2 regions of the Hydrogenophaga sp. ANAO-22 genome follow, and region 2 is predicted to be linked to the other one. Evidence: predicted binding sites of a transcription regulator. Region 2 holds the regulator's gene; the other holds the start of a gene.
What was found. The regulator FNR, encoded in region 2, switches genes on or off when oxygen is low (the NO sensors DNR and NnrR bind a similar motif). The targets are predictions, from matches to a motif close to TTGATNNNNATCAA.
Positions count from the first base shown of each region.

Region 1: the regulator FNR is predicted to act here: its motif matches at 2,926-2,939, upstream of ABSY19_RS22895 (bacteriohemerythrin).

Region 1 is NZ_CP159956.1:4,737,786-4,742,190, forward strand. It holds gene ABSY19_RS22875 (efflux transporter outer membrane subunit) at 1-338, shown strand, start outside; gene ABSY19_RS22880 (hypothetical protein) at 377-610, shown strand; gene ABSY19_RS22885 (MDR family oxidoreductase) at 614-1,618, shown strand; gene ABSY19_RS22890 (DUF2189 domain-containing protein) at 1,622-2,392, opposite strand; gene ABSY19_RS22895 (bacteriohemerythrin) at 2,479-2,874, opposite strand; gene ABSY19_RS22900 (2OG-Fe dioxygenase family protein) at 3,006-3,755, shown strand; gene ABSY19_RS22905 (molybdopterin-dependent oxidoreductase) at 3,747-4,405, opposite strand, start outside.
Region 2 is NZ_CP159956.1:5,471,807-5,476,211, forward strand. It holds gene ccoG (cytochrome c oxidase accessory protein CcoG) at 1-906, shown strand, start outside; gene ABSY19_RS26575 (nitrogen fixation protein FixH) at 937-1,239, shown strand; partial or broken gene ABSY19_RS26580 (hypothetical protein) at 1,259-1,470, shown strand; gene fnr (fumarate/nitrate reduction transcriptional regulator Fnr) at 1,448-2,167, opposite strand; gene hemN (oxygen-independent coproporphyrinogen III oxidase) at 2,320-3,699, shown strand; gene ABSY19_RS26595 (sulfite exporter TauE/SafE family protein) at 3,720-4,391, shown strand; gene ABSY19_RS26600 (DMT family transporter) at 4,399-4,405, opposite strand, start outside.

The sequences.
Region 1 (4,405 bases), 730 kb from region 2:
AGGCGCAGCTCGACGCTGCCGCCGCGAGCTACCGCGGCCAGGTGCTCACGGCCTTCCGCGAGGTGGAAGACCAACTCTCCGCCCTGCGCTGGCTGCAGGACCAGTCGCTGGCCCAGGGCCGCGCGGTCAGCGCCGCGCAGCGCGCCAGCGCGATCTCGGAAACGCGCTACCGCAACGGCCTGGTGAGCCAGCTCGAATTGCTCGACGCGCGCCGCAACGAGCTGATCAACCGGCGGCAGGCCCAGCGCGTGGAGGCCGCCCAGCAGCAAGCCACGGTGCGGCTCATCCGCGCCATCGGCGGCGGCTGGGAGGCGGGCGCCCCCGTCCGGGGCGCCTGAGCGACCTTGGCGGCGGGCCGGGGCCGGCACAATAGGGCATGCCGTCCCCGTCCGAGACCCTCCGCCGCCTCTGGCAGCCGCACCGTGGCCTTTTCTGGCTCATGGTCGGCCTGCAGCTGCTGTCGTCCTGCATCGCGCTGTTCGTGCAGCTCACCGACCCGCCCGATGCGCTGCGCCTCGTGCTCGGTCTGATGGCGCTGACCGATTCGCTGCTGGCCTGGTGGCTCACGGTGCGCCTCTGGCGCGAGTCGGCCCCTGCCACCCCTTCCTAGGAGATGACCGTGTTCGAAGCCCTGCTGATCACCCAACCCGAGTCGGGCTACCGCTGCGAACTCACGCAGCTCGACGAGGCGCAACTGCCCGCCAGCGGCGACGTGACGGTGCGCGTGGACTGCTCCACCATCAACTACAAGGACGGCCTGGCCATCACCGGAAAGTCGCCCGTGGTGCGCAGCTTCCCCATGGTGCCCGGCATCGACTTCGCCGGCTCGGTGACGCAGAGCGACCACCCGAAATGGAAGGCCGGCGACCGCGTGCTGCTCAACGGCTTCGGCGTGGGGGAGACGCACTGGGGCGGGCTGTCGCAGATGGCGCGCGTCAAGGGCGACTGGCTGGTGGCACTGCCCGACACGCTGAGCGAGCGCGACGCCATGTCGCTGGGCACGGCCGGCTACACCGCCATGCTGTGCGTGCAGGCGCTGCAGAAACACTGGGCCGACGCGGGCGTGGCCGCCGGCAGCGGCGAGGTGCTGGTGACCGGCGCGGGTGGTGGCGTGGGCAGCGTGGCGATCTCGCTGCTGGCCGGTCTGGGCCACACCGTGGTGGCCTCCACCGGTCGGCCGCAGGAAGCCGACTACCTGAAATCGCTGGGCGCGGCCAGCGTGATCGACCGCAACGACCTGAGCGCGCCGGGCAAACCGCTGCAGAAGGAGCGCTGGATCGGCGTGGTGGATTCGGTGGGCAGCCACACCCTGGCCAACGCCTGCGCCAGCACACGCTACGGCGGCGCGGTGGCGGCCTGCGGCCTGGCCCAGGGCATGGACCTGCCCGCGAGCGTGGCGCCGTTCATCCTGCGCGGCATCACGCTTTGCGGCATCGACAGTGTGATGGCGCCCATGGCCAAACGCGAGGCCGCGTGGGACGCGCTCGCGAAGACGATCAACCGCGAACAGCTGGCGTCGATCACGACAGAGATCGCGCTGCCAGACGCGATCGCCGCCGGCAGCCAGATCCTGGCCGGCCAGGTGCGCGGGCGCCTGGTGGTGAAGCTCAAGGCCTGAGGCTCAGCGCGGGGGCACCACCTGGCGGTAGGCGTGCCAGGTGGCGTGGCCCACCACCGGGCCGACGACGATCAGGCCCAGGAACCACGGCAGCATGGCCAGCACCACCAGCAGCGTGATCAGCGCGCCCCACCAGGCCATCACGCCCGGGTTTTGCAGGCAGGCGCGGATGCTGGTGAGCGCGGCCGAGATCGCATCGACCTCACGGTCCAGGATCATGGGGATCGAGACCGCGCTGGTGACGAAGATCAGGCCCGCGAACACACCGCCCACCAGGGTGTAGGTGATCAGGAACTCCAGGTTCTCGCGCGCCAGCAGCTGCGAGAGCAGGTTGGCGGTGTCGGGCAGGGTGCTGAAGCTGACCGCGAACACCACCAGCGAGGCGCGGCCCCACAGCATTTCCAGGATGAGCAGCACGCCCGCGAAGATCGCGATCGAGCCCTTGGTCTGCTCCCAGGCCAGCAGCGAGTCCGGCAGCGAGGGCTCGCGGCCTTCCTGCAGCGCGCGGCTCACGTGGTACAGGCCCAGGCACAGGAACGGCCCCAGCAGCAGGAAGCCGGCCGAGAGCGCCAGCACATAGGCCGGCGCGGCGCGGAACACGGCCATCAGCGCGTGCCCCATGAGGAAAAAACACAGGCCGTAGAACAGGCCGACGCGGCTGCGCAGGAAATCGCGCCAGCCCAGGCGCAGCCAGCGCAGCGGGTCGCCGGCGTTCAACTCGGCCAGTCGCAGGTCGAACACCGACGGCGGTGGCGGTGGGGATTCTTCGGTCATGGCTTGTCTCCTCGGGAATGGCGCGCCACCTCGTGGGTGGGTGGCTGGTGCGCGGGAACGGTGGCGGGTCGGTGCAGCGGATCGGTTCAGCTGAGCGCGTGGCTTCGCAGGTGCAGCGCCAGCCCGGCGTCGAAGGCGTGCGTGTGCTTGGCGAACCACGAACCCAGTTCGCGCGCCATCTGGCGCACGGTCCCGAGCTGGCCGCCGCGGACCTGTCCCAGGCCCTCGCGCAGCAGGTTGAGCACCACGCGGTGCGCCAGCGCGTGCGCGTCCGCCTGGCCGTGGCCGGTCTCGCGCATCCAGCTGTCTTCCTGGCCGAAATGCGTGGCCACGTGCGACACCAGCTCGGCCCAGGCCTGCGGCAGCTCCGCGTCGCTGGCGGTCTGCGCGCGGGCCAGCCGCGCCATGAGTTCGCGATTCATGTTGTCCAGCGGGTCGAAGTCCAGCCAGAGGGCCTCGGTCCATTGCGCGGTGTTGTCCATCGGGTGCTGCTCCTTGGGGCCCAAGCTTGGCAGCGGCGGCGCGCCGGCGCCTTGATCCAGCGCAAACGCGCGCCATGCCAAGGCCCGACAGGCCGTGCGCCTGCTGGCGCGCCGCTACACTGGGCGGCCATATGACCAGCGAATTCCAGCCCCCTTACGTGCCGCTGTCCGATGTGCACAGCGCCTTGAAAACCACCGGCTTCGCCTTGCTGAGCGCCGAGGCCGTGGGCGAGTGGCTCGCCGCGCGGCCGGTGGACCTGGCCGGGCTGCACACCGGCTGGAACCAGCTGCCGCCCGACGCCTACCTGAAGGACGGCGGGCGCTACCGCAGCCGCCGCCACAGCTGCTTCGTGGTGGAGGACGACCGCGTGCGGCAGGTGCCGCACCGCGCGCACTGGCAGCCGCTGGAGTACAACGCCCTGCACGGCGGCATGCAGCGCTGGTTCGAACCCATGGAGCCGGCCACGGTGGCGCAGCCGGTGTGGAGCCGCCTGCTGGCCCGGCTGGGCGAGGCCGCCAGCGCGCTGCGCGGCGCGCAGCCCTGGAGCGTGGAGGCCCACGTGTTCCGCATCGACACCACCGACGGCATCGGGCGGCCCACGCCCGAAGGCGCGCACCGCGACGGTGTGGACCTGGTGGCCGTGTTCATGGTGGACCGCCACGCCATCAAGGGCGGCGAGAGCCGCGTGTTCGAAGCCAACGGCCCGAGCGGCCAGCGCTTCACGCTGCGCGAGCCGTGGTCGCTGCTGCTGCTCGACGACGCGCGCGTGATCCACGAGAGCACGCCGATCCAGCCGCTGGAAGGCGATGCCCTGGGCTGGCGCGACACGCTGGTGGTGACCTACCGCAGCGGGGCCTTCCAGGGCGACGCCTCAGCCTGACGGCGGCGGTTCGTAGGCGCGGATCGGCGGCAGCGGTCCGTCGAAACGCTCCACCTGAACCGTGCTGAGCTGGCCCGCGCAGCCCTGGGCCAGCGACGAGGTGCCGACGTCCCGGGTGAGCACATTGGGGTTGCCGTGGGCGCACATCGGCCGGCCCTGGGCATCCTGCACGGGGTCGTACCAGGCGCCGGTGGGCAGCTGAATCACGTCTTCGCGCATGTCGGCGCACAGGCGCGCGCTGGCCAGGCAGGCCCCGATCTCGTTGAAGAGGCGCACGGTGTCGCCCTCGCGAATGCCGCGCGCGGCGGCCGCGGCCGGGTGCAGGGTGCACACCTCGCGGCCCTGGCGCTTGGTGGACTGGCTGTGGGCGCCGAAGTCGAGCTGGCTGTGCAGCTTGGAATGCGGCTGGTTGGCCACCAGCCACAGCGGGTGGGCCGCATCGGGCGCGAAGCTCGGGGGCAGCCAGGCCGGGTGGCCGGGGCAGTCCGCGTAACCGAAGCCGGCCACCACGGGTGAGCTGATCTGCACCTTGCCGCTGGGCGTGGCGAGCTTCGCGCCCTCGGGGTCGTGGCGGAAGGCGCGCAGGATGCCGCCGTCGTCGTCCTTCTGCGGCAGCAGGAGCTCGCCGCGTTGCCAGAAGGTCTCGAAGT
Region 2 (4,405 bases):
TTCGTCGGCTACTTCACGCCCATCCGCGAGCTGGGCGCTCTCTCGGTGGCCGCCGCGCTGGGGCCCTGGCAGCTGTTCTGGATCTTCTTCTACGGCTTCGCCACCTACGGCAACGCCGGCTTCCTGCGCGAGCAGGTCTGCAAGTACATGTGCCCCTACGCGCGCTTCCAGAGCGCGATGTTCGACCGGGACACCATGATCGTCACCTACGACACGCGGCGCGGTGAACCGCGCGGCCCGCGCTCGAAGAAGGCCGACCCCAAGGCCCTCGGCCTGGGCTCGTGCGTGGACTGCACGCTGTGCGTGCAGGTGTGCCCCACCGGCATCGACATCCGCAACGGCCTGCAGTCCGACTGCATCGGCTGCGCGGCCTGCATCGACGTGTGCGACGACGTGATGGACAAGGTGGGCTACCCGCGTGGGCTGATCCGCTTCTCCACCGAGAACGGCCTGGACAACGGCTGGACCACGCGGCAGATGCTGCGGCGCGCCTTGCGCCCGCGCGTGCTGATCTACACCGCGATCCTCGGCGCCATCACCCTCGCCGTGGGACTGAGCCTTTACATGCGCACGCCACTCAAGGTGGACGTGATCCGCGACCGCGGCGCCCTGGCCCGCATGGTGGAGCAGGGGCGCATCGAGAACGTGTTCCGCCTGCAGATCATGAACGCCACCGAGTCGCCGCAGCGCTACGCCATCGGTGTCTCCGGCCTGCCCGGCATCGCGCTGGACTCCAGCGCCGAGGTGGAGGTGCTCTCCACCGAGGTGCGCGCGGTGGCGGTGCGGGTGCAGATCCCGCCCGATGCCGCGAGCCCGGGCTCGCACCCGATCCATTTCGACATCCGCGCCATCGGCGACGAATCGATCCACGTCTCCGAAAAGGCAGCCTTCCTGGTGCCGCGCTGATCCGATCCATCTTCTCGAAGGAGCTCTCTCATGAACCCATCCAGCTCTCCCGCCGTGGCGGCCCCCGTGCCGCCGGTGTCCTGGTGGCGTGTCCCACACATGTGGCTGGTGGTGGGCGGCCCGCTGGTGGTGGTGGTGGCCAGCCTCATCACCGCCTTCATCGCGGTCAACAACGCCGACCCGGTGCTCGACAAGGCCGTGTTCGAACGCGACCGCGAAGCCGCGCTGGCGCTGGAAGGACAGGCCAAGGCCGAGGCGCTGATCAAGCTGCAGCCCGCGCACCAGGCGCGCAACCACGCGGCTTCGCCGGTGGTGCCTCAACCGGAGCGCTGAGGTGCAGGCGCGCCACTGGATGGGCATCGCCTGGCCGGCTTTCCTGCTCGCGGCGGTGCTGGAGATGCTGGTCTTCGCGATGGTGGACCCGGGCGACCTGCACTGGTTCGGCCAGCCGCTGGACTGGTCGCGCCAGGCGGTCTACACCGTGGCCTTCTTCGTCTTCTGGGGGTGACGGCGGTGTCGAGCGCGCTGACCGCGCTGCTCGTCATCCGCAAGTCTGAGGATTGACGATGCGGCGCAGGCCGTCGGTGTTCTTGATGTGCACGTAGCGCTGCTTCACATCGATGATGCCGTCCTCCACGAACTTGGAGAAGGTGCGGCTCACCGTCTCGAGCTTCATGCCGAGGTAGCTGCCGATCTCTTCGCGCGTCATGCGCAGCACCAGCTCGGACTGCGAGAAGCCGCGCGCATGCAGGCGCTGCACCAGGTTGAGCAGGAAGGCCGCCAGGCGCTCTTCGGCGCGCATGCTGCCCAGCAGCAGCATCACGCCATGGTCGCGCACGATCTCGCGGCTCATGATCTTGTGCACGTGGTGCTGCAGGGTGGTGAATTCGCGCGAGAGCTCTTCGACCTGGTCGAACGGCATCACGCAGACCTCGGCATCTTCCAGCGCCACCGCGTTGCAGGAATGGTGGTCGCTCACGATGCCGTCCAGGCCGATGATCTCGCCCGTCATCTGGAAGCCCGTCACCTGATCGCGGCCGTCGGCCGTTGTCACGCAGGTCTTGAAGAAGCCCGAGCGCACGGCGTACAGCGACGTGAACTTGTCCCCCACGCTGAACAGCGCCGTGCCGCGCTTGATGCGCCGGCGCTTGGAGATCACCTTGTCCAGCTTGTCCATCTCGTCGGGGTTCAAGCCCATGGGCAAGCACAGCTCGCGCAGGTTGCAGCTCGAGCAGGCGACTTTGATGCGTTGAGCGTCCATTAGAAAAGTCCGGATTCGCAAAAGGTTACAGCATACCCCCCACGGTGTCGACTTCGCGCCCCGGCAGCGGATCAGTTCACCACCTTTTGACCAGGATCAAGGGAATTCCAGACACTCTGTCGCACAGTGAGGGCCTTGATGGAGATTCGATCTTGAGCCACGCCATTTCCGAGGAGCTGCTGAAGCGTTTTGACGTGCCGGGGCCGCGCTACACCTCATACCCCACCGCCGACCGGTTCGTGGAGGCGTTCACCGAGAACGACTACATCCAGGCGCTGCAACAGCGCCGAGCGGGCTCGATGGCCCTTCCGCTGTCCCTGTACGTGCACATCCCGTTCTGCGAATCGGTCTGCTACTACTGCGCCTGCAACAAGGTCATCACCAAACACCATTCGCGCGCGGCCGAGTACCTGCGCTACCTGGCGCGCGAGGTGGAGCTGCAGGTGGCGCACCTGGGCCAGGGCCACAGCGTGTCGCAACTGCACCTGGGCGGCGGCACACCCACCTTCCTCTCCGATGCCGAGCTCGAAGAACTCATGGCCATGCTGCGGCGCCACTTCACGCTGGCGCCCGGCGGCGAGTACTCGGTGGAGGTGGACCCGCGCACCGTGACCGAGGACCGCCTGAAGACCCTGGCCCGCCTGGGCTTCAACCGCCTGAGCTTCGGCGTGCAGGACTTCGACCCCGCGGTGCAGAAGGCCGTGCACCGCGTGCAGCCCGCCGAGCAGGTGTTCGCGCTGGTGGCCGCGGCGCGGCGCATCGGCTTCGAGTCGGTCAACGTGGACCTGATCTACGGCCTGCCGCTGCAGACCCCCGCGTCTTTCGCGCGCACGCTGGCGCAGGTGAACGAGCTGCGGCCCGACCGCATCGCGCTCTACGCCTATGCCCACCTGCCATCGCGCTTCAAACCGCAGCGGCGCATCTCGGCGGCTGAGTTGCCCAGCCCGGGCGACAAGCTCGGCATGCTGTCGATGTCGCTCGATGCGCTGATCGACGCCGGCTATGTCTACGTGGGCATGGACCACTTCGCGCTGCCCAACGACGCGCTCGCGGTGGCCAAGCGCCAGGGGCGCCTGCACCGCAACTTCCAGGGCTACAGCACGCAGCCCGACTGCGACCTGATCGCGCTCGGCGTGTCCGCCATCGGGCGCATCGGCGCCACCTACAGCCAGAACGCCAAGACGCTGGAGGAATACCGCGACCTGCTCGACCAGGGCCGACTGCCCATCGTGCGCGGGCTCGCGCTCACGCGCGACGACCTCCTGCGCCGCGCGGTGATCATGGCGCTCATGTGCCAGGGCGAGGTGCAGTTCGAGTCGATCGAACTCGGCCACCTGATCAGTTTCAAGAACCACTTCGCGCGCGAACTCGAGGTGCTCGAAGGCCTGGCCGCCGAGGGCCTGGTGTGCCTGAGCCCGACCGGCATCCAGGTCACCGAGGCCGGCTGGTTCCTGGTGCGCGCCATCGCCATGGTGTTCGACAAGAACCTGCAGGTCGACCTCGACCGCGCGCGCTTCTCGCGCATCATCTGAGGCCGGCGCGGGCGCCCACCATGCAAACCTCCATGGCGATCACGGCGCTCTTCATGGGCCTGGTGGGCGGCCCGCACTGCGTGGCCATGTGCGGCGCAGCCTGCGCCGGCATCGGCCGCGCGGCTGGCGCGCGCAGCACGCAGGCCCTGCTGGGTTTTCAGGCGAGCCGCATGCTGGGCTACGCGCTGTTCGGCGCCTTCGCGGCCGGCTCGGTGCAGGGCCTGGCCTGGTTGGGCACGAACACCGCGGTGCTGCGGCCGGTGTGGACCATGTTCCATGTGGCCGCGCTGCTCCTGGGCGCGGTGCTGCTCTGGCGCGCGCGCCAACCGGCCTGGATCGAGAACCTTGGGCAGCAGGTGTGGCGCCGCGCCCGGCCCGCCATGGTGAGACTGGGGCCGCGCGCGCCCATGGTGCTGGGCGTGGCCTGGGCGCTCATGCCCTGTGGCCTGCTGTACTCGGCGCTGCTGGTGGCTTCGCTCTCGGCCAACGCGCTGGAAGGCGCGGCCATCATGGCTCTGTTCTCCATCGGCACCTCGGTCTCGCTCACCGCCGGGCCGTGGCTGCTGCTGCGCCTGCGCGGCGCGCGCTCGGGTGGCTGGGGCATCCGCCTGGCCGGGCTGGCCCTGGCCGTCACTTCGGGCTGGGCGCTGTGGATGGGCATCACCCGGCCCACCGGCCTCTGGTGTCTCTGAAAAACGCTCAGGCC